3 regions of the Planococcus antarcticus DSM 14505 genome follow, and region 2 is predicted to be linked to each of the others. Evidence: riboswitches for the same ligand, from Rfam matches in the RefSeq annotation. Region 2 holds a riboswitch; each other region holds the start of a gene.
The links. A riboswitch is a leader RNA that binds a small molecule or an ion and turns the genes downstream of it on or off. The one in region 2 is predicted to bind thiamine pyrophosphate.
Positions count from the first base shown of each region.

Region 1: it holds a riboswitch for thiamine pyrophosphate, as region 2 does, so the genes downstream of both, thiT (energy-coupled thiamine transporter ThiT) here and tenI (thiazole tautomerase TenI) in region 2, are expected to answer to the same signal.
Region 3: it holds a riboswitch for thiamine pyrophosphate, as region 2 does, so the genes downstream of both, BBH88_RS10430 (YkoF family thiamine/hydroxymethylpyrimidine-binding protein) here and tenI (thiazole tautomerase TenI) in region 2, are expected to answer to the same signal.

Region 1 covers NZ_CP016534.2:1,032,369-1,042,288, reverse strand. Annotated here, with positions in the region: gene BBH88_RS05115 (beta-class carbonic anhydrase) at 1-142, shown strand, start outside; gene BBH88_RS05110 (DinB family protein) at 150-632, opposite strand; gene BBH88_RS05105 (GNAT family N-acetyltransferase) at 719-1,267, opposite strand; gene BBH88_RS05100 (M3 family oligoendopeptidase) at 1,269-3,068, opposite strand; gene BBH88_RS05095 (TspO/MBR family protein) at 3,264-3,998, shown strand; gene map (type I methionyl aminopeptidase) at 4,134-4,886, opposite strand; gene thiT (energy-coupled thiamine transporter ThiT) at 5,020-5,595, opposite strand; TPP riboswitch at 5,692-5,789, opposite strand; gene BBH88_RS05080 (M20 family metallopeptidase) at 5,937-7,010, shown strand; gene BBH88_RS19370 (hypothetical protein) at 7,076-7,222, shown strand; gene BBH88_RS05070 (SGNH/GDSL hydrolase family protein) at 7,507-8,418, opposite strand; gene BBH88_RS05065 (aminopeptidase) at 8,431-9,660, opposite strand; gene BBH88_RS05060 (DEAD/DEAH box helicase) at 9,657-9,920, opposite strand, start outside.
Region 2 covers NZ_CP016534.2:3,402,735-3,412,654, reverse strand. Annotated here, with positions in the region: gene BBH88_RS16775 (hypothetical protein) at 1-82, shown strand, start outside; gene BBH88_RS16770 (GNAT family N-acetyltransferase) at 600-1,400, opposite strand; gene BBH88_RS20055 (helix-turn-helix domain-containing protein) at 2,659-2,805, shown strand; TPP riboswitch at 2,882-2,982, shown strand; gene tenI (thiazole tautomerase TenI) at 3,069-3,674, shown strand; gene thiO (glycine oxidase ThiO) at 3,709-4,845, shown strand; gene thiS (sulfur carrier protein ThiS) at 4,851-5,054, shown strand; gene BBH88_RS16750 (thiazole synthase) at 5,057-5,824, shown strand; gene BBH88_RS16745 (thiazole biosynthesis adenylyltransferase ThiF) at 5,821-6,840, shown strand; gene BBH88_RS16740 (MerR family transcriptional regulator) at 7,190-7,597, opposite strand; gene BBH88_RS16735 (NAD(P)-dependent alcohol dehydrogenase) at 7,851-8,891, shown strand; gene BBH88_RS16730 (pyridoxamine 5'-phosphate oxidase family protein) at 9,217-9,855, shown strand.
Region 3 covers NZ_CP016534.2:2,080,352-2,090,271, forward strand. Annotated here, with positions in the region: gene BBH88_RS10420 (hypothetical protein) at 1-458, shown strand, start outside; gene BBH88_RS10425 (ABC transporter substrate-binding protein) at 503-1,480, opposite strand; TPP riboswitch at 2,152-2,257, shown strand; gene BBH88_RS10430 (YkoF family thiamine/hydroxymethylpyrimidine-binding protein) at 2,345-2,935, shown strand; gene BBH88_RS10435 (ECF transporter S component) at 2,937-3,518, shown strand; gene BBH88_RS10440 (ABC transporter ATP-binding protein) at 3,511-4,941, shown strand; gene BBH88_RS10445 (energy-coupling factor transporter transmembrane component T family protein) at 4,922-5,677, shown strand; gene BBH88_RS10450 (hypothetical protein) at 5,885-6,349, shown strand; gene BBH88_RS10455 (hypothetical protein) at 6,407-6,568, shown strand; gene BBH88_RS10460 (hypothetical protein) at 6,610-7,047, opposite strand; gene BBH88_RS10465 (sporulation protein) at 7,965-8,384, opposite strand; gene BBH88_RS10470 (AI-2E family transporter) at 8,449-9,636, opposite strand; gene BBH88_RS10475 (LCP family protein) at 9,695-9,920, opposite strand, start outside.

The DNA of each region.
Region 1 (9,920 bases), 1.4 Mb from region 2:
TGTAACGGAAAGTGTCGCCCACAGCGTCAATATGGTTCGAAACCACCCCTTGCTGGATACTACAGTTCCTGTCCATGGCTTGGTCATCGATCCGACCACAGGTAAACTAGATGTTGTTATCAACGGAAACGAAAACCGCTGAGAAATTCTCAGCGGTTTTGTTTTTGGTAATAGATATAATCGAGGGTTGCACCCTCCTTGCCGAATTGCCGGAGGAAAGATGTAATCTGGCCTCTATGGTAACTGGCATGATTAACAAAAGTGAATAGCATTTCTTCTCTAGTTGTGGAAAAATCGTCTCCAAGCATATTCTGGTAATCGAGCGTTTCCTGCCACTGGTGTTGAGATAAAGAAGCAAAAAACAATTCCATTTCAGCATACAACAGCATAAAGGCTTCAATCGCTTTGTCTATTGTTTCCACATCGAAATGTTCAAATGCCGGTTTGGATATACCAGACATCCGCAGCAGCCACAGTTTCTCCACTCCGATTACATGCTCTAGCGTCGCTTGGATTGAAGCAAAGGAATTTATTCCTTCTTTTTGGTAAAGCTCTTTGCCAAACGTTTGAACGTGTTCCAAGCAAGCCAGTGTCGCCCATTTATGATAAGAGAACATTTTGTCTTTATTCATCTTTCGCGCACCTTCTTCCACACTTTTTAGGATTCAAACCAACGCTGCATCTCTTTCCACCATTTTTTATAGGTGGCCTTGCCCTTTCAAAACTCGTCTTCAATCATAGCGTAGTAAAAATGATCTTTCCATTCGCCATTAATATAGAGAAACTCCTTTAACAAGCCTTCCCTACTAAATCCTGTTTTCTCCAAGACACGAATAGAGCCTTCATTTTCCGGGGAGACGTAGGCTTCGATTCGGTGGAGACGGAGCTGTTCAAACCCAAAGACAGTCATCAGTTTTACGGCTTCCGTCGCAACACCCTTGCCGATATACGCTTCATCGATGGAATAGCCCACTAAAGCGCTTAAAAAAGGCATTCGTTTGACGCTGTAAAGAGAAATATGCCCAATCAGTTTATTGGTAGCATGCTCATAAATCCCCACGCTGTATTCTCTGTTTTCTCTCGCCTGGTAAACCGATTCCCGAATTTTTTCCCGCTGAACGGCTGTAGAAAAATAACTGTCCCGGTGACGCGGTTCGTACACAGACCAATAATCCCGGTTCCGTAGCAGCAATTGCACCATTTCTCCTGCATCTTCCACTATTAAACTGCGCAGGTAACAAGTCTGCCCTTCGAAAAGCAAGTTCATACTAAGCCTCAGTGGATGTCAGCGAAATGAATTCCTTGGCATCTTGAACACATAAAGCGATTCCTTTTTCCCAAAAAGCCTGCTGAGTGATATCTTCATCCAAATGCTTCATCGCCAAGTCTTCTGCTGACATCACCGCTGTATCGCGAAGCAAAGCTAGGTACTTTTCTTCAAAGCTGCTTCCCTCTTCTAGTGCTTTCGCATATACGCTCAAGGAGAACAAATAGCCGAAGGTATACGGGAAATTGTAAAATGGCACATACGTGATATAAAAATGGAGCTTAGATGCCCAGAAATGCGGATGCGTTGAAGCCAAACCACCCGCGAATCCTTCTGTTTGCGCTTGCTCCATCAATTCATTTAATCTGGCGGCAGGCACGACACCTTTTTTGCGCTCTTCGTAGAAACGAGTTTCAAAAAGGAAACGCGAATGAATGTTCATAAAGAAAGCCACGCTTCGCTGAACTTTATCTTCCAGTAAGGCGATTTTTTCTTGATCGGATTGTGCATTTTTCACAGCCGCATCTGCAACAATCATTTCAGCAAATGTAGAGGCAGTTTCTGCTACGTTCATCGCATATGACCGGTTCAACGAATGGACAGGACGCAAAGCATAAGTATGGAAGGCATGGCCGAGTTCATGCGCCAAAGTTGCCACGTTAGACATTGATCCGCTATAAGTCATGAAGATACGCGATTCCTCACTTAACGGCAAACCGGTGCAAAATCCGCCTGGCCGCTTGTTCGGACGGTCTTCCGCTTCGATCCAGCCTTTTTCAAATGCCTGCTGTGCGAACTGTTCTAGTTCAGGACCAAACTTCCCGAACTGTTTGAGGATGAATTCCGCGCCTTCCTGATAGGAAAACTGCTGCGTACTTTCTGTCACAGGTGCGTCAACGTCATACCAATCCAGTCCGTCTTTTCCGAGCAGTTTGCCTTTTTGGTTTAAATAGTCGACGAAAGGTTGTTTATTGTTGCTGATAGCTCCCCACATAGCATCCAATGTTTCTTGTTTCGTGCGGTTGATATGCAACGGCTCCTGAAGCGGATTGTCCCACCCTCGTTTTTTATAAGTTTCTAAACGAAAACCGGCGATGGAATTCAAGGTCTTGGCAAAAAACTCTTCTTTATCTATCCAGGCTTCTTCTAATTTTTCATAGGATTCTTGGCGGACGGCAGCATCTTTATGAGAACTTAAGTTATTCGCTTGCCCGACAGATAATGATTTCGACTTGCCATCCACAGTGACTGTTACATTGATTTCTCCAACCAACATATCGTATAACTGGCTCCAGCTATGATAACCATCGACGCTCAGTGCTGTGATTAGGCTTTCTTCTTTTTCAGACAGCAACATTTTCGCTTCTTCACGCCATTCGTTCAAAATAAAGTTGAACTCGCGCAAAGGTCCTTGGTTCAACAACTCTGCCCAAACTTTGCCTTCTACTTTCGACAAGTCCTGCTGAATTTTCTGGAAAGAATTTTGGAAACGTGCCGAGAGAGAAGACACTTCACTTTCCAGAATTCCTGCTTTCTTATCTTGCGTATTCTGAGCCATTAGACAGCCGATCAATGCACCGGATTGGCTTAAGTGTTTCATCAAACCGCTCATCTGCTCAAGCAAGTCGGCTAGTTTATGAGCGTCCTCTTTTGCAGTCGGCACTTCAAAATTGTGAATCTGCTCTTCAAATTCAGAAAGCTTTGTTACCGCTTCGTTCATATGCACCCGCAATTCCTGTGATTCGCTGCCTCCTGGAAATAGCGTATCCAAATCCCATCTTTCTGAATAGTTAACTGTCATTTTTTTATCCCCCTGGTAAACTAAATTTTCTAAAAATACTTCTTTAGTATATCATTTTTCTTTCCGAAACCGGAACAATATTCCACTTCTCTAGTTAACACTTCACCTTATCGCCATTTTTAGGGGATTTTTTAAAAAAGGATATTTGTTGATTGAAACCGCTACAGGTATACTAAACAGAAGGGGGGATTTCGCATGATTCGTATTTTGCTTATGACAATCGCTTTTATCGCTGTGGTCGTCATGAATACTTTAGCAAACACCTTGCCAATTAATGGCCAAACTACAGGCGAAATTTCTAATCGGCTCCTTGTGTTATTTACACCAGCCGGTTATGTATTTTCAATTTGGTCTATCATCTATCTTTTGCTGGCTGTTTGGATCATTGCTTTCTGGATGCGTTTAAGAAAGGGAGAAATTCCCTCATCCAAGATCGCCTTATTCTTTATCTTAAGCTGCGTTTTCAATATTAGCTGGCTACTATTATGGCATTATGAATTTTTCGCCTGGTCAATCGTCGCCATGCTCGGTTATCTGGTTGCATTGATCGCTCTTTATCTACAATACGGAAATTCGGAAAGAACGTTCACTGAACGGCTGCCAATTTCGGTTAACATGGGCTGGATCAGCGTGGCCACCATCGCCAACATCAGTTTCGTTCTAACTTATTATAATTGGAGCGGCTGGGGACTCAGTGACCAACTTTGGACAGTGATCATGCTAACAGTAGCGACTGCGCTTGCTTTGCATATTCGCTTTCACCACGCGGACATTCCTTTTGCATTGGTTTTCATTTGGGCGTTCATTGGGATTGCCGTCAAGCACGGAACAGACGAAATGCTAGTGACAACAGCTTCCCTTTTCCTTAGCGGCGTCATATTAACCGGTATTTTATTAATAAAGAAAAGAACTTCACCGATAGTTCAATAATGCTGTGGACGGCTCGATTAGAACGAGTATGTCCACAGTTTTTTTGTGCCGTAGAACTTCTCTCGTGAAATAAATAAGAAAAAGAGATCCAGTCGTTTGAACTGGATCTCTTTAATGCTTAACGTATGCGGTTTTTTATTTTTCCAGTTTGGTCAGCAAGATTGGTTCACCTTTTGTAACAAGTACAGTATGCTCAATCTGCGCTACTAAGGATTGGTCCGGCGTGATGAATGTCCAGCCATCGCCTGACTCTACGATGTGCTCTGCCTTTTGTGAAATAAACGGCTCTACCGCAAGAACCATGCCTTCTTTAAGAATAGTCGTCTCCCACGCGTCGTAGTAATTTAAAATATGCTGAGGGGCTTCATGCAATGATTTACCGATGCCATGCCCGGTCAGATTCTTAATGACGAATAAACCTTGTTCTTTCGCTTCGCGTTCGACTGCTTTACCGATTTGGTTTAGTTTTGCACCGGCTTTGACTTTCGTCATCGCACGGTCAAAAGCTGAAGCAGCGGCTTCACAGATTTTTTCCTTATCTGCATGTCCTTCACCTACGACAAATGAAATTCCGGTGTCGGAGAAAAATCCTTCATACGATCCTGATACATCAATATTGACAATGTCTCCGTCCTTGATCACGCGGTCACCTGGAATGCCATGAGCTACTTCTTCATTAACACTGATGCATGTAAATCCAGGAAAATCGTATTCTGATTTTGGACCCGAAACACCGCCCAGCTCCTCGAATAATTTACCACCCAATTCGTCAATTTCCTTGGTGGTGACTCCCGCTTTGGTTGCAGCTTTCATCGTTTCCCGAATTTCGGCCACCATTTGGCCGGCTTTTTTTAACATTTCAATATCTTTTTCAGTAGTTGCTATCATCAATTACCCTTCTTTCAAGCTTTTCTATTCAAGAATTATACCACAAAATTATAAGTGAGGCTCTTCTCCAGATTTAACAACTGCTGGATCTAAGCATAGAAAAGAAGACTGCCAAAGGACAGCCTTCTAGAGTTTAAGCTTCTGCATCCACCAATTTTGGTGCGGCCGAAAAAAGCGCAGCACAGACAAAAGCAGCCAGCAAGAATACCGGTATCATGTAAGTCGCATTATAGATGACCGAGTAGATGACGACATTGCCTTCAGCAAACATACCGAAGAACAGAATGCCTGTAATGACATGGACGAGATAGCGGAGCGCAGAAGCAATCAGTACTCCCGCTACTATAGCCGTTAGCATCTTTCCGGTTTGCTTGGCTTGCGCATGCTGCATATATTTTGCTCGCATAACGCCAGCAAGCCCCACAACTGCATACGCCAAAATATAATCCAATAGGACCTGCATAACAACGAATCCAAACGACAATGGAGTCACGGAAATAATGCCAGAAACGATCTGCAACAGCCCCACCAAAATTCCGGTCAGAACTCCTGCACCGACACCTCTTCTAAAGGCGATTAAAACAATTGGAATCATCACAAGACTCACAGAACCACCTTGTGGCATGCGGAAAGAAATAAAATCCAAAACAAATCCAAGAGCGGCGAAAATAGCGATTTCCATCATTAATAACACTTTTTTATTTCTCATGACTTCCTCCTTATGTGTTGTGCACATCACCAGAAGGGCCGTGAATAAAACCATATTAAAAACGACGCCAGGACAGAGCCTGGCGCCGTTGTAAGGGCCGGTTTCCATCCACATCCCTGCGCAAGTGTTAACTTACAGGTTCAAAGGGTAAGAACGAATGTTCACTCTCAGCAAAAGCTCCCCTTGTGGTGTATACAGATATTTGACTTTCCCCTGTATTGTACACAAACCTCCCTTTTAATGCAAGGCTGTTTTAAGATAGATTCATAGGGTAAAGACTTGAATAACGAAGATATTTGAAAGGTGGTGAAGGCAGCCGTGATTTTGGGCTTGCCAAAAAAATGATTAAACTGTTAAAAGAACTGATTAAAATTCAAAGCGATACAAAGGAAGGAGCCAATGAAGCTCTTCTTTTTTGTGCAGATTGGCTAAAGGCTAAAGGCGAGACCGTCACTGTTCACGACAATAAAGGCTATATGATGCTGACAGCAGCCAAAGGACAAGGCACTGAGACCATTGTCTGGAATGGTCATGTCGATGTGGTTCCGGGCCACGAAGAACAGTTTGTGCCAATGGAGGAACAGGACCGCCTCTATGGCCGCGGCTCCGCAGATATGAAAGCAGGTGTTGCCGCGATGATGCAGGCCTTTGTCGAACTCGACAGTTCAAGCTCCAACCGCATCGTACAGCTTCATATCGTTACCGATGAAGAAATTGGCGGTCGCAACACGTCCAAATGGCTTGTCGAACAAGGCTTCCATGGAGACTTCGTCATTTGCGGCGAGCCTACCGGATTGAAAGTAGGACTGCAATCCAAAGGCATCCTGCGAATGGATATGACGTTCAAAGGCAAACCCGCCCATGGCAGCCGGCCGTGGGAAGGTATCAATGCTATTGAGTCTGCGATGAAATTCCATATGGCTATCGCTGATCTGCCGTTCCGAAAAGAATCAACGGAATATTACGAGCAACCTTCCGTCAACCTGCCCATCATCAAAGCGGGAGAACGCTACAATGTGGTTCCTGAAATTTGCGAAATGTCCTATGATATCCGCTTTATGCCGGGACAGGACAAAGATGAAATCGTCCGCCAGCTAGTAGACTTGGCTGACACCTTACATCTCGATATGGATTACAAGGCTTCGGGTTCTACGCCTGCTCTGACAACAACTAAAGAAAATCCATTTATCCAAAGCCTACAGAAAGCAATTCTGGAAACGACCGAGCAGGAACCTATTTTATTCGGTCAACACGGTGCCGCAGATACCCGATATTATGCAGCTGTCACTGGAGGCGAAGGTGCTATCGAATTCGGTCCAAGCGGCGATGATTGGCATGGCAACGCTGAATATGTGTTAATTTCAAGTGTCCATTCGTACAAAGAGATCCTGCTGGCCCATGCGCAATCTGAGTGAAAGGTTTGCATTATGAAGAATTCGGGAAAATGATACTTATCACCCCTATGAATGGAGAGATTCAAATGGCAATTGGAAGATTATTGAAATCCGCGATAAAATATGGTCCTATCGCATACCCGATTATCCGCAAAGTGTTAAATAAAAGAAAACAAGGCAAGACTGGACAATCAGTTGATAAACAACCTACTACTCGTGGGAAAAAACGCTAAGTAAAAAAACGTTCCGGCATAAAATATGCCGGAACGTTTTTTTATGTTTTTTTAGATCAAGAAAGCAATATCGACTCTTCGGGCGCTTTCGCTTTTCTTATCGTCCAGACTCCGGCACCCAGATTCTAGGGTCATAAGCCACCTGGTGTCCGGTTGCAGTGCCTAGCTCCTCGGGATGTAAGAGCTGAACAGGCATCTTCACTTTTCGTGCTGTGCGGCTGAAAACATGCCGCTTCGCCGGAGCGTCTTATGCCCGTCGAATCTAAACGGACGCTTTCGCTTTTCTAGATATGAGGGATTGATTCCTGCAAAGCCAGGTAGCCGGTCGGGCTGTGATCAGAAGGCCGCTGTGCTGTTTCTTCAACTTCGCTGTCCTCCGGATTCTCCTGGTCTTCTTGTTCCTGTGCTTCCATTATTTGTTCGAAAGAAAATGGATTTGGCGGCGGCAATTCGAGATCCTCCACAGTCCATGCTTCTTGATATTCACGGAAAAATGCATTTGCCATTGCCTGGTAACCAGCTACGTTTGGGTGAACATCTGCTGCATTCGGAACCTTATCCACGGCATTCGCGCCAAAAGACTGGTCAACCGATACAAAAATGGCACCCGCCTTTTCAGCCGAGCGCTGAAGAATTTCATTGAGCCGATCAAGCTGCTTGGCCGTTCCATTCTTCTGGTTGTCACGAACATGTGGATAAGCAAAATAATAGCCCATCACGTAGACAGCTGCACCAGGAGACTGTTCAGTAAGCTCAGCCAAGATCAAGTCCATGTTTTTCCTTGCTTTGTTAAGTGCAAAATCAACCTGGACCTGCTGAAAAGTTAAAGATCCCTGTTTTGGATCATTCTGCACCAGACGCAGCAAATCATTCGCTCCTGCCGATACGGTAATAAGATTTGCCGAGGAAAGCACTTCCCCCGCCTCGTCCGTCTGAATACTCTCTAATACATCATTAGTGGTAAACCCCGGAAATGCCAAGCTTTTCGAAAAAGATGCCACAGGTTGATTGCGCGACAGTTCCTGAGCAATCAAATTCGCATAACCAGCATCTATTTGGCGTTCAGGTGTTTGTCCAGCCGCCAGCGAGTCCCCAATTGCAACGTACGCTGCTGGAATTTGAAGCTCAGCCGCAGCAGCAGCCGTTCCGCTGAACAGCATAAATCCCGCCATTGTCGCAATCCAATACTTCTTCATCCCAATCACCTCTTAGAATGCCCAGTTTCCATTTCGGAAGATGGGCTCTTTTGAACCATTGGCTGTGATACCATCAATATCCATGCTGCCACTGCCGATCATAAAATCTTCGTGGACAATTGAGGTATTAAGGCCAATCGCTGCTAATTGATTACGTTCCAAATCACGTGCCCCTTCGTAGCAGGTCGGATAAGAATCACCGATTGCCAAATGATTTGAGGCATTTTCATCAAACAATGTATTGTAGAACAGAATATTCGAATCGGAAATTGGAGAATAATATGGCACCAATGCCACTTCCCCCAAGTAAGCCGCCCCTTCATCTGCGCTGATCATTTCGTCAAGAAGTTCTTGCCCTGTTTTCGCTTTTGCATCAACAATTTTTCCTTTTTCAAAAGTCAGCGTAAAGCCATCAATAACATTGCCTTGATAAACCAATGGCTTTGTGTTGCGAACCGTGCCATCTACTCCGTGCTTTAAAGGCACAGTGTAAACTTCCTCTGTTGGCATATTAGCGATAAACGGGTTGCCTTGAGGCGTTTTTGACGCACCAGACATCCAAATATGCTTGTCTGGAAGTTCAATCGTCAAGTCTGTCCCAGGTGAGGTATATTGCAATTTCACATAGCGTTTATCATTTAATTGAGTAGCGCGCTGCTCTAATAAAGCGATGTGGTTTTTCCAAGCTTCCACTGCATCCCCTTCACCAATTCGCACCGTTTTGAAAATAGCTTGCCATAAGGCATCCATCTGTTTTTCAGCCGACAATTCTGGAAATACTTTTTGTGCCCATTTCAGAGATGGAATCGCTACAATCGACCAGGCGACTTTGTCTGTTCCAACCGCCTGGCGATAACGTTCTAATGCTTTACCGGCCGATTTTTGCGAATCAGCCAACCGTTTTGCTGGAATTCCAGTCAATAGATCCGGATCTTCCGCATCAATCCATAGGAAAGAACCACCCGTATTGATTACTTCATCACGCTGGACGACAGACCATTTCGGAAATTCTTTAAAGGCATCCTCGGGCGCGAGTTCAAAATGCGTCCGTGTTAGCACTGGATCTTCGTAGTTAACCTGTACCCGTTTCGCGCCTGCTTCATAAGCTTTTCTAACAACGATTCGTGTAAATTCAAGCGTATCGGTCGTCGTATTGATCACGACAAATTGCCCTTTTTGAACATTTAACCCTACATAGACTGTTAAATCCGCATATTGTTCAAGCTTTTCTTGAAAATTCATCGTTTATTCCCCTTTGTCGCAATGGTTTTGCTAGAACCTTCGATCAGTTTTCCACCATGGATCACTTTTTGAACAGGTTTAGAAGGCAGTTCCTTAGTGAACTTCTTATAATGACGCTCATCGGAATACGCCAATAAAGTCAGTACTTCTCCATCTGCTCCTGCTCTTCCGGTTCTTCCTGAGCGATGCAAATACTGCTCGACCGTTTGAGGAACGTCGACGTGGATGACATGCGTCACTAAGTCAATATCCAATCCACG
Region 2 (9,920 bases):
AAAAATTATGGATGGCAGATCTCGAAACAAGTGCTATCTAGGTTACATGGCAATCGAAAAATACCTCAAAGAGACGGCATAATAAGTTAAGAAAGATTTATTGGCTTATTAAATGACCAAACGAAATACACATCTTTACTGTTTGCATGCGACAGCTTATAAAAAGCTGCTTGGATATAAAAAAGGAGAGAAGAGGTTGAGCAAGTACCTCTTCTCTCCTTTTTTGTTGGTAAAAATGAATGAATAGTTTCCACTTAGTTGGACAGAAAAAACAATAAGCACATTTACATTGATCAGACCACAAGAAAGTGTTCCGGAAATCTGGTGGTATGCGTGGTGTCAGGACGATGGCAGTGCCTTTCTTTCAAATGGGTGTAGTGTGGTTTTAGTAGAAAGTGGTCAAGAATTTTTACCTTAACCTAGAAGCAAACGAGTGATTTGAAAAGTATACGTCAATAATGTAAATTCATCATTCAACAATAGAAGATTTGCATATCGCCAGTTATCGAACGAATTAACTAACTGCAGAAGAATCCACCAAAAATAAAAATGAAAACAGGAGAAAGGGCAAACGCATGGTACCAAGCGTTTGCCCTTCTTTAGTAAGCCAACATCTTGGCCATGTAAATTTCATTTTGCGGTTCGTTGTGAATGATCATGGAGTTTCTGCGAATGCCTTCTGATTCGTAACCATTTTTTTCGTAAAGCGTTCGAGCTGGAACATTTGCCTCTAAAACAGTGAGTTCAAGTCTACTGATGGCTTTTGTGATTGCCCATTCCTCTGCTTTCTGAAGAAGCGAGGATGCGATTCCTTTGCCTTGCGAATTTGCTTGAATGGCAAGGCGCAGTTCAGCGCGATGCGTGGCTCGTTTGGCATCATTGCCCTTGACCATCAAGTAGCCAACGTGCTGTCCATTTAGAATAGCAAGAAAGATGATCGAATGGCCGCTTTGCTTCCACTCAATAATTTGCTTTCTCACTTTTTGTGTCGACAGTGCGCGCTCCTCTTTTCCGTACAGTAAAAAGTCTGATTCTCCTTCGATGCTTTTCTGTAAATCTGCGAGAAAACGGGCATCACCGTGTCCGGCAGAGCGTATGAGTAAGATGTCTTCATTGTTTTTGATTGCTTCTTTTTTATTCAAAAGATCTATCCTCTCAAAAATGACATAGCGATTAGGTTCAACGTGATTGACGGTGTAGCCTGCATCTGTCCAGGCCTGAAAATGCTTAGCGGGTGCTTTCGTCTTTTTCCACCAGCTGTGATTGAGGTAAGCACTATGAGGGAGATTTTGCCCCATAATCTTTTCGATTTCAGTAAAATGTAATGTAATAGTCGGGTTTGTTGATGTTGAAAAATAGTCTGCTAATGGGATATATTTCTTTTCTAATGTCGTGTTCATTGAGTTAAATTCCTTTCGATTGACATATTTTTAGGTAATGGAATTACAACATTCGATAATATTTTTTACTTCATCCGCATAAAAAAGCGGCTTGTGGTTTATGCTTTTTATCGCTTGATCAAATAATCGCTGCCTTTTTTAAAAAGGGTAATAATGCTGTCAAGAAATGAATATTTCTTTGGCGATACGCAGTTTTTTGCCCCCTCTACAGTATTCAGTCTTTCTACCACATAAATTTCATGCAGCAAGCTTTTAAAAGCCTTTTCTCTCGATAGTGCTTTTGAAACGGCTGTGTTTCACTAGAAAACTTCTTGAATGATAAAAAATGCGAACTGCTAGTAGGCGGTTCCTAAGCCCCCGCTCACCTCTACTTTTGATTCTCATAAAAACTTTTCGAAATCCCAATAGATGGTGTTTGTAAGACACGATATTCGCACAGCAGGTAACTCATCATGGTAAAAAGAAATGCCTTGCTGTTCGTCTTGTTATATGATTTTTAACATTCTTTGAAATAATCAATACAACCATCTTCATGTCGAAATTTTTTCTATTTGTCTAAATCGTGCCTTAATATCCATTAGCATTTAATAGACATAGACCTTATATACCCACTATTCTTATTTTTATTTACATATTTTAAAATTGATAGACCTTTATACACTAAATTCTTCGTTTTTTTGGAATAGAAGTAGGGAATGAAGGTTCTTAAATTCAAGCAGTAGACTCAAAAAAAAGTCAGATAAAGCATATCTTCTGAGCGGAACTTATCAACAAGTGGGTGGTCCGAGTTGGACAAAGGAATTTGACAAGTTAGCGAAGTGCAAGTAAATAATTAAGAAAATTGGCATAAGGATTTTGTCTCTCGTTCTCGGAGAAAAGGAATTGAGAAAAGTATTGTAGGCGACGCAATCGTGCAAAGATAATCCGAATTAGTAGGTGCATCTGTGTAAAAAGATGGAGGTATTATAGATTTGTTCGGATGCAGAGGGTTAGTGGTATATTCAGCATACGACTTTGAAACCGATTGGACTGTATAAAATGAAGCTAGTTATCACCGCAAATTATACAAGGATCATCAGAAAGGATAGACAGTAAATGTTCTTTTTTACTATTTAACATTTTCTGAAAAGCGTATTCTTTTTCATGTATACTCTGGTTAAAGTCCAACGGTATAGGAGATATGGATGTCGGTTGGCGTTTGTCAAAAATGAAATTCGTTTTCCAGATGAACATGAATCGAGAAACAGAAGCTAGTTGAATGGATGTGATCCACAGAGCCTGTAAATTCCGTCTCTATCCTGACCAGGAATTGCAGATGGCCAAAAGATTCGACTGTTTTCGTTGGCTACTAAAAACAACAGTCGAGAAGCCCCCACTTCAAACAACCGGCGATGGCGTTATGTAGCGGGTAGTTTACTACGAACTGGATAAATATCACAGGAGATGTTACGCTTACTTTAGATATTTTGAAAAAACTGAATATAAAACACTGGGGGAGTCTTTTAAGACTGAGACGGAGAAATCCGGACCCTTTGAACCTGATCTAGTTGAAACTAGCGTAGGGAAGTGGTCACTATATGTTGTATCAACACATAAGATATAGTCAAAACCACTCCGTCGCTGGAGTGGTTTTTTATGCTTAAGGATTTAGATTGGAGGAGTAAATATATGGAGAATAATAAGCTGCATATTATTTCAACAGGAAAGCAAAAGCCGGAACTATTAGCAGATATTGTCGGTAGGATTCATCCTTACATCGATTGCATACATCTTCGTGAAAAAACGAAAACAGCAAAAGAAATATATAAAATGGTCGAGCTTTTAATAGATCAACAAGTTCCTCTTTCAAAAATAGTGATTAATGACAGGGCGGATGTTGCCTATGTTTCAAATGCAAAAGGAGTTCAATTAGCCTATCATTCGCTACCTGTCGAAATTGTAAAAAGAAAATTTTCGAATTTAACAGTTGGCTGTTCCGTTCATTCTATTGAAGAAGCTCAAATGGCCGAGCAACAAGGAGCGGATTATCTAATTTTTGGCCATGTGTATTCGACTCAATCAAAACCAGGGCTACGTCCAAAAGGGATAGATCAGTTAAGGTCCGTTTCTGAATCAGTTTCAATCCCAGTCATTGCGATTGGTGGAATAATGCCGGCGAATATTAAAGATGTTATCAAAGCAGGAACACAAGGAGTCGCTATAATGTCAGGGATATTAGAAGCAAAAGACCCCTTTGAGACGGTACAGCAATATCGGTCCTATTTGTCTAGCTAACGTTTTTTACTTAAGCGGTTAAAGGAGGATTTTAATGAATAAAACTTATGATGCCATTGTAGTCGGCGGCGGCGTCAATGGCGGGGCAATAGCATATAATTTGGCGAAAAGAGGGATGGAAGTCTTATTGCTGGAAAAAGACAGGCTTGTAAGTAAAGCATCCGGAGCTGCAGCAGGGATGCTGGGCGCCCAAGCGGAGCTGGATGGAAAGGGTCCACTTTTTCAATTGGCTAGGGCGAGCAGGACGATGTTTAGTAACTTAGCGGATGAACTGAAAATGGCGAGCGGAATTGATATTGAACTTGTGAATAAGGGAATGCTGAGACTCGCCTTAACTGATGATGAGCAACAGGAATACCATCGGATCATTGAGGCCCATAGACAGAACGGCGAGCTAGCAGAATGGCTCACCGGCGAGGAAGTAAGAAAAAGAGAGCCAGCATTGTCTAGTGAGATAATTGGTGCAATGTATCTCGAAAAAGATGGCCAAGTAGCAGCCCATCAGCTGGCTTTGGGGTTTTTAAAATCTGCATCAGCACTCGGATCTGTAATTAAAGAATATGTAGAAGTTCATTCCTTTCATTTTTCAAACGGAAAAATTACTGGGATCGCTACGAATGAAGGCGATTTTTTAAGTGACAGTGTAGTAGTAACGGGCGGAGCTTGGAGCGAAAAGTTGCTGATGGAAACGGGCTTACAGCTTAAAACCTATCCTGTGAAGGGCGAATGTTTTTCTGTACGGACAGAAGCCTCTTTATTGTCCAGCACAATTTTTACAAATGACTGCTATCTTGTTCCAAAAAAAGGAGGAAGGATCATAGTAGGGGCAACCGTCATACCGAATACATTCAATCAACAAGTGACTGTAGAAGGGGTTTCTTTATTGATGGAGAATGCAAAAAAACTGGTACCTTCCATAGCACAAGCTGAGTGGGAAGGAGCTTGGGCTGGAATTCGACCGCAGACTGCTGATGGCCTGCCTTACTTGGGTGAACATCCCGGTTATAGAGGTTTGTTCATAGCAACAGGTCATTTTCGAAACGGAATTTTGCTGGCGCCAATTACCGGAGAGGTGATGGCTGATTTGGTTGAAGGAAAATCTCCTCCAATTGATATATCTTCTTTTCGTGTGGATCGATCAATCAGAAAAACCAATCTAATCATGAGGTGAAGAAAATGAAATTGACGGTTAATGGGGATCAAGTAGAAATACCAAATACAGTGAAAACAGTGACTGGACTGCTGCAGTACTTAGAATTGAACCAGAAAGTAATCATCGTTGAAAAAAATGCTGAAATATTGGGGAAAGCGAAACATACAGAAACTCTGATTTGTCATGGGGATAAAATCGAATTAGTACATTTTGTAGGAGGTGGATGAACATGTTAAGAATAGGTGATTATGAATTTTCATCCAGACTATTGCTGGGCACTGGTAAGTATCCTGATTTTGATATACAAAAAGAAGCAGTAGCTGTTTCGGGTACAGAAATTCTGACATTCTCAGTTCGACGGATGAATATATTTGAAGCCAGCCAGCCTAATTTTCTGGAAAATTTAGATATTGCAAAGTACACATTACTTCCAAATACAGCCGGAGCCAAGACTGCAGAAGAAGCAGTCCGGACTGCCAAATTAGCGAAGGCATCAGGTCTTTGTGACATGATTAAAGTTGAAGTGATCGGTTGCCAAAAAACGTTGCTTCCGGATCCAATTGAAACATTAAAAGCATCAGAAGAGCTACTAAAAGAAGGGTTTACGGTCTTGCCATACACATCAGATGATGTTTTATTGGCAAGACGTCTCGAAGAATTAGGCTGCCACGCCATCATGCCGGGTGCATCTCCTATTGGCTCTGGCCAGGGAATCATCAATCCGTTAAACCTTTCTTTCATCATTGAACAGACAAGTGTTCCTGTTATTATCGATGCCGGAATCGGTACACCTTCTGACGCTGCTATTGCAATGGAAATGGGAGCGTCAGGTGTCTTGCTGAATACAGCTGTGTCCGGGGCAAAAGATCCCGTGAAAATGGCCAAAGCTATGAGGCTTTCAATCGAAGCAGGGAGGCTGGGATTTGAAGCAGGACGAATCCCGAAAAAACGATACGCTACTGCCAGTAGTCCGGTTGAAGGGATGAGCATCAGTTGAATGGACGATACTCACGACAAGAGCTTTTTGAACCAATAGGAAAAGAAGGACAAGCGAAATTGAGAAACAAGCATGTGTTGGTGATCGGTGCTGGCGCATTGGGAACTGGCTGTGCTGAAATGCTTGTGCGGGCAGGTATAGGCAAAATAACCATTGCGGACCGGGATTATGTAGAGTGGAGCAACCTTCAGCGCCAGCAGCTTTACACTGAAGAGGAAGCAAAGCAGCGAACTCCTAAAGCAATAGCAGCTAAAAAACGCTTAACGCTCATCAACTCCAAAGTGGAAGTCCGCTGTCATGTCATGGATGTCTCGGTCGAAGAAATGGAACAGCTCGTGGTGGGCGTTGATCTGATTCTCGATGCTAGCGATAATTTTGATATCCGAATGATTATTAATGATATTTCTCAAAAACATCGGGTTCCTTGGATTTACGGCGCATGTGTTGGAAGTTACGGAATCAGTTATACGATTATTCCAGGTGAAACACCGTGTCTAAACTGCCTACTGGAAAATATACCGATGGGCGGCGTTACATGTGATACGGTGGGGATTATCAGCCCCGCTGTCCAAATGGTCGTGTCTTTTCAAATTTCAGAAGCATTGAAAATTTTGGTCGAAGATACACTTAATTTAAGAAACAAACTGGTATCTTTCGATCTTTGGAAAAACCAACATTCATCTATTAACGTTGATAAGGTTAAAAAAGAAGATTGCCCATCTTGTGGATCGAATCGTTCCTATCCATATCTTGCTTTCTCAAATCAAATAAAAACTGCTGTTTTATGTGGGAGGGATACGGTTCAAATCCGTCCTTCTGAACCGATAGCTAGAGACTTGGAAAGCTTGGATAAAGTTTTATCCAAACAAAAAGGAAAAGTTTCACGCAATCCATATTTGTTATCTTTTTCGATAGAAGAACACCGGCTTGTTATTTTTAAGGATGGCCGAGTGTTAGTTCACGGGACGAAAAGCATTTCTGAAGCCAAAACTTTGTATCGCCGCTACTTTAGTTAATTTGTCCATATCGTGCTGTTAAACTAAATGAGTCTCAAAAGTCGACATAAACTAACCGGAGACTAGTACATTAAACAACCTATGAAAACGAATGTGTCTACTTTCATTGCTCAAGTGAATCAATTTCATAATGTCCATTTTTATAAAATAAGAGAAGGCCGAATGGGCGTAATCATTCGATAAAACTTGTCAGTCTCCTGCTGGGCTTGTTTTTCATCTTGCTGCCAAGCTTCTATCCAATACTAGGAGGGGTCTTCGGTAATTTCTTGAATTTGCAAGCAGTGATCAGTACAAACAAAAACCACCTGCATTCTATCTATAAAGATGAAATACAGGTGGTTTTAATTTGTTAGAAAATCTTGATTTTATCTTTTTTATGGATGTCTTCCGTGCCAGCATCCAAGGCAGTCTTGTAATACATGGCTTTATGTTCGATGACTTCCATAGTTTTCTTTAGTTCTTCCATCTGTGCTTTTACAATCTCTTTTCGTTCCATAAACATGTCAAATCTTTTCTGAAGCGTCGAATCTCCATCAGAACACCAATCAATGAAATGTTTGATTTCTTTAATCGGCATGCCGGTAGCTTTCAGGCACTCGACTATTTTTAAGGCAGCAATATCGGATTCTTTAAACAAGCGGGTGCCGCTGTCAGTCCGTTCTACAAAAGGCATTAGCCCTTCTTTATCATAGTAGCGCAAAGCATATACAGAGAGATTCAATTCTTTTGCAACTTCACTGATGGAATAGGTGGTCATGTTTTTTTTCTCCTTTTTCTTATCTAAACATCGAGCAAACTCTATGCAATGCGGAAATTTTATCATGGCATTTATGGATTGTCAAAGCTGCATCCGGAAGACCTCAAAAGATCTTATCGCTTGCCCTAGAGTTAACTAGAAGGAGTACGATTGGGTTGCAAAGGGAACGGTGCAAATAGAGATAAATGGAGCTTTCGTTTTGCTCTATATAAGCACGTTCTCTTGAAAATGATAAATTCCAGGAGGTTTTTCTATGTTAACTGTTAAAGCACGGGCTATTGATGGTCCGGATCAATCATTTCGAGCGGCGGAAATTGAGCGGCGTGACCTTGATTCCAATGATGTACTGATTGATATCAAATATGCGGGCATTTGCCATTCGGATATCCATACAGCCCACGGAGAATGGGGTCCAGTGGATTATCCCCTCGTACCTGGACATGAGATTGCGGGAATCGTTAAGGAAGTAGGACCAGAGGTTACAAAGTACAAAGTAGGCGACCGAGTAGGGGTCGGATGTATGGTTGGCTCTTGCGGCGAGTGTAAAAATTGCCAGAACGGGGAGGAACAATACTGCCTTAAAGGCATGGTCCCTACCTATGCTGGAGTTGATAAATACGGCGAGCCCACCCAAGGCGGCTACTCAACTCACATTGTAGTGGTCGAGGATTTCGTTGTCCGAATTCCGGATAGCATCGGGCTTGACGCTGCAGCCCCATTGCTTTGTGCGGGGATCACGACATTTTCTCCGTTGAATCATTGGAATGCAGGGCCAGGCAAGAAAGTAGCGGTCGTTGGGATGGGCGGACTTGGCCATATGGCTGTTCAAATTGCCCACGCGATGGGAGCGGAAGTGACTGTCTTGTCTCAGTCTTTGAAGAAAAAAGAAGACGGTCTGGCATTAGGTGCAGATGATTACTATGCCACAAGTGACCCGGAAACATTTGAGAAACTTGCTGGAAATTTTGATTTAATCATCAACACGGTCAGTGCAAAAATCAACTTGGATGCTTATTTGGGGCTGATTGCTCTTGATGGCACTATGGTAAACCTCGGGGCTCCTGCAGAACCGCTGCCAGTAAGTGTGATGAATTTGATCGGCCATCGCCGTTCATTTGCAGGTTCACTAATCGGAGGCATCCGGGAAACTCAGGAAATGCTGGATTTCTGTGCAGAACACAACATTGCGCCTAAGATTGAAGTAGTTTCGGCCGACGGGATTGACGAGGCCTATGACCGCGTTTTGGCTTCAGATGTGAAGTATCGATTCGTGATAGATATCAGCACGTTGTAAAAGGTATGTGTGATAAGTTCGGATGATAAATAGAAGATGCCTTAAAAGCTTAGCTTTTAAGGCATCTTTTTTGCGTATATAAGGTGAAATAAAGAAATCGGCTTTTCTACACCGCTTCACCCAATCTATATAATCTTTAAGTTTACCGGCTGAGCTGAAAAGCATCGGTTTTTTTTCACAAACGCTTGTTTAAGCATACCCAATAAGGAACAGTAAACCACAATATATGAAGGCACCTAAAAAAGAAAACAGTAGGAAGTGTATAATACAAAATAAGATTGAGAAGTGATGAAAAAGAAATGTGATGCGAAAGGAATTGAGAAGGTTGAAAACCGAACCAACATTTCCAAATACCATAAAGACAGTGGAAGAACTTCGGGAAATCACCGGCAATCCGAGTGAACTCGTGAATAATAAAGTCATTTCATACGTGGATGAACATTGCAGAGATTTTATCGAGAAATCACCATTCCTCACCATATCAACAGCGGATGAATTCGGATTGTGCGATGTGTCGCCGCGTGGAGACAGTGCCGGTTTTGTGCATGTGATGAATGACAAGCAGTTGATCATTCCTGAAAGACCGGGTAATAAACGGATGGACTCTATGCGGAATATCTTATCGAATCCAAATGTCGGGTTGTTGTTTCTAATCCCGGGACTGGGTGAGACCTTGCGTATTAATGGAAAAGCTAGCGTCATTCACGATGAAGAACTGCTAGATAAAATGGCGGTTAATGGAAAAAAGCCGCTCCTGGGCATTGGTGTGGAGGTGGAAGAATGCTTTATTCATTGCGCCAAGGCGTTCCGGCGGTCAGAGCTATGGAATCCTGAGGTATGGGCAAATAAAGAGGGACTTCCAAAAGGCGCGAAGATTCTAGCAGCTCATGCGAAAGTGCCGAATGCTGATGAAGAGGCGATTGGCAAACTTCTGGAGAAGAGCTATCGAGAAAATTTGTATTAAAAGTGGTGAGAATAGGAGAACAATGCGAAGAACCTAAATAGCTAATTGCCAAATTTTAGTGACTA
Region 3 (9,920 bases), 1.3 Mb from region 2:
GCGGAGGTATGCGATATACGCTTGGGGAAAATGCGATCCCTCTTTCCAAGAACCTATCTTCTGTTCAAGAAAGAATGAAGATGAAGGTTTTTATCAAAGATCACCTTCTTCCTCTTTTTTCTGCCATATCGAAAGAAACTAAGAGCCAGGAAAGTCATATGCATTCCTTGGTCAGCCACAATTTTTTCCAAAAATCTTCCGCTTTAAAAGAATCTTCCCCCGAGCAATCATGTTTAATCGATGAAACACTTTCTTTTCTCTTATCAGAGTATGGAGTAAGACAAAAAAATGGAGAATTATACCGCCACGAATATCGCCTCTACAGCTCACCGGATGAGCCAGAAAAATTTTATTTACGCAACCATTGTTGCCTGTCCTATCTCTTGCATGACGGGGATAAAAACCGCTGCTGCAGAACTTGTCCTCTACTATCAGAAGATCAACGACAAAAAGGTTGAATTCCCAATTATGGGTATTCAACCTTTTTACATCCAGTGATTTTCTATTCTATATATGAAAGAACTTCATCGACAATCTGAGTTCGACCAATTACTCCCCAACTCTTGTAAATCCAAAAGTCTGTTTCTTGGACGTTACCCTGCTGAACAGCAGGGAGGCCTTGCCATAAAGAACTTTCTTTAATAGTCCCCATATTGTCCGGACCACCAGAAGAATCAACTTGCAGGAAAATATAATCTGTATTTATTTCTGGAATCACTTCCAACGATAAGTCTTTTCGTTCTAGCGGATCTGTTAAATCAGACGGTTCAAACCCTAAATCGTTGTAAAGCAATGTGTTCATTGGATGTCCCGATTCTGCATATAACTGAATGGCATCTTTTCGGATTCTAAGAAAGGCGAGGCCCTTGTTTTCAAGTCCACTGATTTGTTCCTTCCCATCCACTACTTTCTGGTCTAACTCTTTTATTTTTTGTTCTGCAAGTTCTATTTTCCCATAAATTTCTGCGATTTTCAAGAAATCCTCCTGCCAGAAATTCGGGTCATTTGAGGCTTCGGGATCCTCTGTACCTAAGACAATAGTAGGTGCAATCTTAGCGAGGTCATCATACACCTCTGAAGCAAGGTAATCATCAATGATGATTAAATCCGGAGATAAAGATAGTATTTTCTCCAAGTCAATAGAAGCTTGATTACCTACTATTTCAACCCCCTCTAATTGATCAGCAAGATACGGTATATATCCTCCTCCATATTGCTCTTCACCAGTTACTGCATAGGGTTTTTCTTCTAGAGCAAGAATATGATCCGTGAACGATGGACGTAAGGATAAAACTCGATCCAATTTTTCAGGAATTTCTGTTTCTCCATATAAATGCTCTATTATGCGTTTATCCTGAGCATTTGTATCTCCATTTGATGAAGAAGCTTCATCTGTGGATCTATTCTCACTACCGCATGCAGCTAAAAATACTAAGATTGTTAACATAGCGATTATGAATGGTACTATATTTTTTGTCATTATATATTCCTCCAGTTGAAAAATTTTTTATTCTTTGATAATGATAATCAATATCAAATATAAAAGCAAGGGTTATTTTTTTTATTTATCTTTCTGAATTAATTAGAAGCAGTGTTGCAAACATTGAATTTGTACCACTGCTTTTTTATGTCTCACCTTCGATGATTCAAAGCGTTCGTAAAAGTGGCAAAACACTTTTCGAACGTCCTTCTCGTACACCATGTTTATGGACAGAAACAAACGGTGGCTAGAGGGGCCGCTACCTGTGAATTAGGTAGTTCGTCTATCAAACTTTCCGATATTCTTTGACTCAATGGCTTCGAAGGATTTTCACACTATACTACAAGCTGTAAGCTCATAAGAAATTACAGAATATCAAATTTGCTACTTACGAATATTCCTTTGTCATGTTAGTCTGTCAACACACAAATCGCCGGCGCATCCACCGGCTAGGCAACGAGCTTGCGCAAGAGCAATCGTCTTTGCTCTACCCAAAGCGATTAAAGCGACTCTTAACAGCTAGCTCTTTCTCAACCAATCTCTAACCGCTTCAGAACCCAACCCAAACTTCCACACGGCCCCTCTTTCCAAATCTCCCTCTTTACTTCCTCGGCCACTTCCTCTACACTAAACCCATCGGGAACAACCCGAACACAAAAACCGCATACCGTTTTCTGCACTAGGGGTGCCCACTTTGGCTGAGATGCAAGCGCAAGCTTCGATCCCTCAAAACTCGATCAGGATAATACCTGCGTGAGGAAGTGCGGCGCATTTCTGAAATAATTCCTTTAATTATTTGTGGACAATGGCTGCATCTTCACGGATGCGGTCTTTTTTGTGCAAATTTTAAGGAGGAATTAGAACATGGAACCATTGCAATGCGGTACGAGTCCAATTGTCGGATTTCGCTTTTCACTGCATCCGATGACTAGTGATTTTATCAAAGTAATCAAAGGGGCGTTAAACGACACCGACACCTCGAACGTTTGGATGCATACGGACGATGTCTCGACAGTTATACGTGGTAAGCAAATTCATGTCTTCAATGTCGCTAAAGCATTAGCTTTACACACAGCGAAAACAGGCGAACATGTAGCCTTGTCTGGCACTTTTTCAATTGGCTGTCCTGGTGATTCAACGGGAGACGTCTTTTTAGAAAAGGACGACGTGCTATTGAACACAGATAGCACGAAGCAATACATCTCTTCTCAGTTTGCGCTATACCCGATGAACAATCCGGATTACATGGCAGTTATCTACCGTGAAGTCGACCGCGCTAAACAACTTGGCCTTTTCAATGACTCGATGCATTACGCTAGCGGCATTCACGGCGATATCCACGAGGTATTCGCTTTTTACGAAGAAGCATTTACTAACGCTTGCTCTGATGAACATCGCCATTTGGTGATGACGGTGTCCATGAGCATTAACAGCCCGTCTCACGGAGGTGCGTAATTTGCTGAAATCGTGGAAATTAAAAGAAGTGGTCTTGATGTCGTTATTTGCGGTCGTTTTCGGCATTGTCTATTTATTGTTTGTCCATGCAGCGAATATTTGGGCAGCTGTAATTGGTCCACTCGCTTATGAATGGATGTTCGGCATTTGGTTTATTGTGTCGATCATCTGCATGTATATCATCCGGAAGCCGGGAGCTGCTTTTCTTTCTGAAACGATGGCTGCGGCAATCGAAGTCCTCATTGGCAATGCGGTCGGTCCCCGTCTTATTTTGTCTGGTGTCATTCAAGGGCTCGGCGCTGAAGCGGCATTTGCGTTAACCGGCTATAAGCATTTCAATATTTTGGTGCTTATGCTTGCAGGAATCGGATCAGCCGTTTTTAGCTTTGTTTACGGGTACTTCATTTCTGGTTATGCGGCACTGGATCCGTCGTTCGTCGCGTTAATGTTTACGATCCGTGTTCTTAGTGGTGCAATTATTGCGGGAATCGGCGGGAAGTATATCGGAGACGCCTTGCTTGCGACCGGATCACTCCGCGGTTACGCCATTGCGCGTACGAAAAAAGGTGATGCTAATGCATGAAGAGATTTTCTCTTTAAAAGGGCTGTCGTTCCGCTTTCCTGAAGATGAAGAAAAAACCTTAAGGGACCTTTCCTTTTCGGTTTCCCGAGGAGAAAAACTAGTCATCTCAGGACCAAGTGGCTGCGGCAAAAGCACGTTATTGTATTTACTAAATCGCTTGTATCCCGATAATTGCGACGGCTCTATCGATGGTGAGATTCTGTTATTTGGGAAATCTGCCAGTGATTACGCACCTGGTGAAATCAATCACCGCGTTGCGACGGTCTTTCAAGATCCCGATTCGCAGTTTTGCATGCCGACGGTTGAAGAAGAGTTGGCTTTTACGTTGGAAAATTTGCATACACCGTTTGAAGAAATGGACCCTCGTATTGAAGTGGTTTTGGAACTGACTAGCCTTACGCATCTACGAAAGGCCGTTATTCAGTCTTTGTCCGGAGGAATAAAACAACGCATCGCAACCGCTTGTGCGTTAATCATGAACCCGGAAGTATTATTGCTGGATGAACCACTCTCTCACCTAGATCCTTATACCGCAAAACAATTTGTCGACTGGCTGGAGGAACTCCAGTTAAAATCTCGTTTGACAATCGTCGCGGTTGAGCATCGACTAAGCAGTTGGGGATTTTTTTTCGAACGGGAAATTCAACTAGATGGCGGAGGTCGTTTAGTGGATGATAATCCATTTATAACGAGAGAGCCGGTTTTATTCCCACAACGACAACATGCCATGCAAGAAACCACGGCGTTACGTGCTGATGAGTTGTCAGTCACCACCAAAGAACGACAATTGCTTTCGCCTTTATCCTTTTCAGTTGAGCGTGGCGAAATAGTCGTTATTGCCGGACCTAACGGCAGCGGTAAATCAACACTCGTCAAGTCGCTATGTGGGATCTACAAAAAGACAACCGGTATGGTTGAGTCGGATGGCATTGGCTATGTTCCGCAATCTCCTGAGTATTTGTTTTTGACACAGAAAGTTGATCAAGAAGTGGCGTATTCAGGAGCTTCTAGTGGCTTAGAACTGGCTGGATTGATGACGAGTCTAAGGCTTGAGGAAATCGGGGAAGCTCATCCTTTCGCTATCAGCCACGGACAAAAACGACGTGTGGCGATTGCCGCTATGCTCGCTGACAAACGGCCGGTACTGTTAATGGACGAACCGACTTCTGGGCAGGATACTGCTGCGCTTTTAGAACTATTCGAGTTGATTGACCAACGCTCTCGACAAGGTACGACCTTTTTGATTGTTACGCATGATATGGAATTTGCTGCGAGCCTTGCCGATTCGGTGCTACTGATCAAAGATGGCCAGCTGACCGGCAAATTCGCTGCAGAAGACGTTTGGTCCAGCGAAGAACTGCTAGCGTCTCACAATTTGCTGCCGCCGAAAGGAGTGGCTCGCCTTGCGGAATCTTTTGCATGACATGAATCCATCCGTCAAATTCATCTTGGTGACGGTGTCGATGTTTGCCATTGCGTTCTTTTTCAATCCATGGACGCCGCTGTTATTTTGGATAAGCATTATCCTGTTGCAGCTCCTGATGAGTCGAATTAATTGGAAGTTGTGGCTGTTGTTCATGTTACCCTTTTCAATCGGTGCTTTCGGCTATTTGTGGACCACCGTAGTATTCGGCGCAGATACTGGCGGAACCGTCATCTGGTCGTTTGCCGGAATCGATGTGACCGATGAACAATGGGCACGCGCTTTGTCACTGGCATTTCGTGTGATGGCATTTTCAACGCTGTCCCTGCTGTTCGCCTTTACCACCGATCCGGTGAAATTCATCCTGAGCCTCATGCAGCAGCTAAAGCTTTCTCCGAAACTTGCCTACGGTGTCATGGTTGGTTATCAGTTTTTGCCGGTCATGAAAGATGAATTTACACAAATCCAACAAGCGCAAAGACTGCGCGGTGCAGAAACTGAAAAACATAGCTGGCAGCGGCTCTTGGCTATGCGTCGTGTGTTAATCCCTATGCTTGCAGGAGCCGTTAGAAAGGCTGAACGATCGGCATTTGCTATGGAAGCACGTGGGTTTACGGGGGAACCGAGAAGCGCTTATTACCGGCCCATTCGATTGGGGCGCATAGATGTCTTCATGTTCGGTGTTTTTATGTCGATTTTACTTGTCAGTTGTCTTGGTGGCAGTTGGTTGAGTTAGAAATCTCTGAGGAAAAGGAAATCCTTTTCCTCAGGATTTCCTTTTTTCGCGTCTTTCTTTTTATTGCTTGTTTTTTTGTTTTGAATTCTAACTTTTTTCCTTATGTAGTTTTTTACATGTGAATTTAGGTGCACCGTTTGTTCCCAGCCTTTCTATCGATTATAATGAAAGCAGTTACATAATTCGATTTTACGGGGAGGAATTTCTGTGAATGGATTTCAGTTGCTCGACGAACAAGACAACCGGATTTACTTTGTCTTTACACCGGATCATCCGCACCCATTTTCATTTTTTGAACAACATTTGGAAACCGTAATGGAAAGAGTGGAATCGAAAGCACCTTCCAGAGAGCGGTGTTTATGGATCCTGAAAAGAATTGCTATCATCTGCGAAGACAAAATCAGTTACTTCCCTGACAATGAGTTATTGATTGAACCGGATGTATTCATGGAAACTACTATTCAATTAGATTTCATAATATTATTATTCATTAAATACTCCCCTTCCGCTCCTTTTGAACTCCAGCCAGTCGAAACAATCGAAAGCCATCCAAACTTTGAAGATGCCCAAAAATTCGCAATCGAGCAAATAGCTCTCCTAAAAACCGCCTCTCCCGACATTGAAATAAAAGCATTGGGTGCCAAAATGATCTACAACGTCACTTTGAGTTAATTTTCTTCTATTGAAATGGATATGTTTTTCTATAACTGCATTAACACAAAAAAACCCATGCTACAGCTTGCTTACAAAAAGCAATTTGTGGCATTGGGTTTTATTTACAGCAAATTCTACATGGCAATCGGTTTGGCTCTCGGTACAGTTATCACGCTAGTAAATGATCCACATCCTGCACGCCAAAAATACAGCCGTTTTGAGAAATACAAACTATGAGAATCGTTAGTTCCACATAACTAGTTGGTAACCATCTTCTCTTACTCAATATCCTGCCGCTTTTTTCTATTGATCAAATAAACCAAAAAAGCGATGCACATTACGATGATTGCCGTTTCCCAATTGACTTGTCCCGCTTCTTCGTCCAAGTTTGCTTTGGCAACTTTCTGTTCCGCTTCAACTTTTGGCACTTCAAACTGCGTTTTAATAACTGTAACTTGAATTACTGGCTCCTGCTGCTTTATACCGCTCTCCACGGAGCTGGTTTTGAAAGAACGTGAGCTTGGCCACTCCGCAATTTCTGCGGGCAATAGCGATTCTTGCGCCCTACATTTCGCAGACACATTTATCAGCGCAATAACAGGTTGTACTTTGCTGACTGCGATCATGCTGTTCGCTGGTTTTTCATTTGTCACATTGGCCAAAGTCTGACTAGACATAAACAAGCTAAGCACCAGCAATAGCACTGTTTTTTTCATTTGCCTCCGCTCCTATTTTCAATGTACCGCATCGCTTAGTTTAATGGAAAAATTGTAATATTAACTAAAGACACACAATTCCTTTCGTTGCACGTCCGATAAATTAAAGTGGTGCTCTAGTAAAAATTGCTGTTCCGATGATGCTGAGCAGAGCATCTTCGAACAACAATTAGAGCTGAACCTTCTTAAATTCAGGCAAACAAAAAAATTTATATCCACACGGAATGTTTGAAATTCATTCCAAATGCAGAGTCGCCAAGTTCTTTATGCCATCTCGGCTATAATGCTCTAGTCTGACATTCTACAAATTCAGGGTCACGGCCTGTTTCTGCAGATACACCAGCTGTTTATTGCTTTTGCAGCAATCACATAAAAAATTTCTTTTATTCTGCGAAACGCTTCTGCTTTCTTATCTATCTCTAAGTTGTTGTTCTCAACTACCTTAACACAAGTGAGAATGATTATCAATATCATCTTAGAAATAAATCATACTTTTATTTATTGTCTTGATTCTCCCCACGTCCCCTTCTCCGAAAACGCAGGAACCCTTTCTCTTCATCCCAACTACACAGCTGGTTCACCGTTCACCCGAGCACCGATGCTTTGGGCTGGCAGAGCGATAAGACCAGCGGGTGAACTATGCCCAAAGCGACCGAAGCGACTCCCAACAGCAATTTCTTTCTCAACCACCCTTCCACTTTGTCGCCTCCGGAGAAAATTCGCTTCACTACTCTAACTCACACGATCTCAACAAGCGCCAGCGTGTTTGCAGGCTAAGCAGGGCGATAAGACAGGTGCTTTTCCTGGCTTGTGAGAGCCATACGCAAAGCGGCCGATGCGCCTTTTAACAGCGATTTCTTTCTCAACCTCTCTTCTACTCTGTCACCTTCCGTACATAAAAAAAAGAGAGCTGAATTTCAGCTCTCTACTGTTCCATAAGTGATATCATCTTCATCTCTCGCATTAACACCATTTTTCACATGGACAATTGTCCGCAAGATCAATTTAGCTTTTGGATGTTCCAGTACCCAGCGTTCATCCGGTACGATTTCAAACTGCTGCATGACCGTATCTTTAGATTTGACTGACCCTGCAAACTCCATTGTTTGCTTCGCGACGACTGTTTCATAAAAATTAAAGTCACTGTCATCTCGCGTATCCTCAACAAGTCTCACGACATTCAATTCAATAAAATCAATGGTTTGTTCTCCATCGCCGCCATCGAGATATATGGTGCCATTCAATGTTTCGCCTTCTTCTAAATGTGGCCTTTCAACAACTGTGTTCACTTTCAATGAACCTATGCCAATAGATGATAAAAAATCCTTGAACTTCATAACGTAGAAACCCCCAACTTTTGTTAATCCTTATATACCACAAATTTATGCTCTTAAAACAATCTTATAGTTCCGTATAATCATATTGGTTTTCCAAATTGATCTCGTGTTTGTTATAGCGGCGTTTAAATAGTTTGTAAAAATGAGAAACTAGCACGCGTAGCAGTGCATACATTGGTATCCCGAGTATAACTCCTACAATACCGAATAAGGAGCCTGCCGTCAAAAGAACAAAGATGATCGTTACAGGATGGATAAACAAAGTTTTTCCCATGACTTGCGGGGAGATTAAGTTTCCTTCCACCAATTGCACAACCGTCCAGACGATTGCCAGTTTAACAAGCATAAAAGGGGATGTAACCAAAGCAATTATGGCCGCTGGAGCTATGGCAATCGCAGGCCCGATATATGGTACCACACTGGTGACCATCGCCAGAACTCCCAGCAACAAGGCGTATTCCATACCGATAATCAAAAAACCGATATAGACCATGACGCCAATGCAAAATGCCACGATCAACTGGCCCTGTATATAGGCACCCAATTGCTTATCTGCTTCAGTGAACACTTCATGTGTATCGTCGCGGAATCTCGGCGGCAAAAGCTTCAAAAAATACTCTGGCAACTTATCTCCATCTTTTAATAGATAAAACAGGATAAAAGGTACGATAACTACTGACAAAATAACACCAGTAATAGTTGAAATCAACCCGGTAATTCCTGTAATGATGCCGGTCACTGTATTTTGTAGAGTATCGGCAATATTAGCAGGCAATGTAGCAAGCAACGTATCCACTGTAAAGTTGGATTCGCTGTAATAATCACCAATAATCGAAGTCCTTAAAAACGCATCCACGTCTGTCAGCAATTGCATGAAATACACTGGGAACTCTTCAATCAGTGTTTGAAATTGAGTTTGTAAAAAAGGAAATACCAATACAATCAGTAAAGTGATCAGTCCGACAGCTCCAAGAAAGATAATGATGATTCCCCAAATACGCGGAATTTTAAAATTTTCCAGCATGCGCAAGATTGGTCGCAACAAATAGAAGAAAATCAGCGCCAGAACAATCGGCAAAACGACTGTTTTCATAAAAACGCTGACCGGATGGAAGAGGAATGAAACTTCCCTGAAAATGTATACTACCAATCCAAGCAATAACAAAGAAATCAGCGTGAACAATGTATTTCTTCCACCCAAGAATCGGATATAACTGGTGGAAAAGAATGATGGCTTGTCTTCTGGCTGCATAAGCTTCCCCTTTTCCGAATAAACTTTATACTTCCATATTATCACAATACAGGTTGATTTAATCTAGGGGTTGCGATAAATATTCACGTAATGCCTGTCTGTTTTGTTCGATATCAATATCGAGAACCGATCCTGCATGAGAATAATTGCCATAGCTATAGCTGTTTTCCACAGGTAAAGTTAAGCGTTGTACTTCCTCGCTTCCGCCGGTTGCTAGCTGTGTCGCCAATTTTACTTGATCGGTCAAAGGCATATCAGTTTGGACATAACCTTGCAAGGCACCA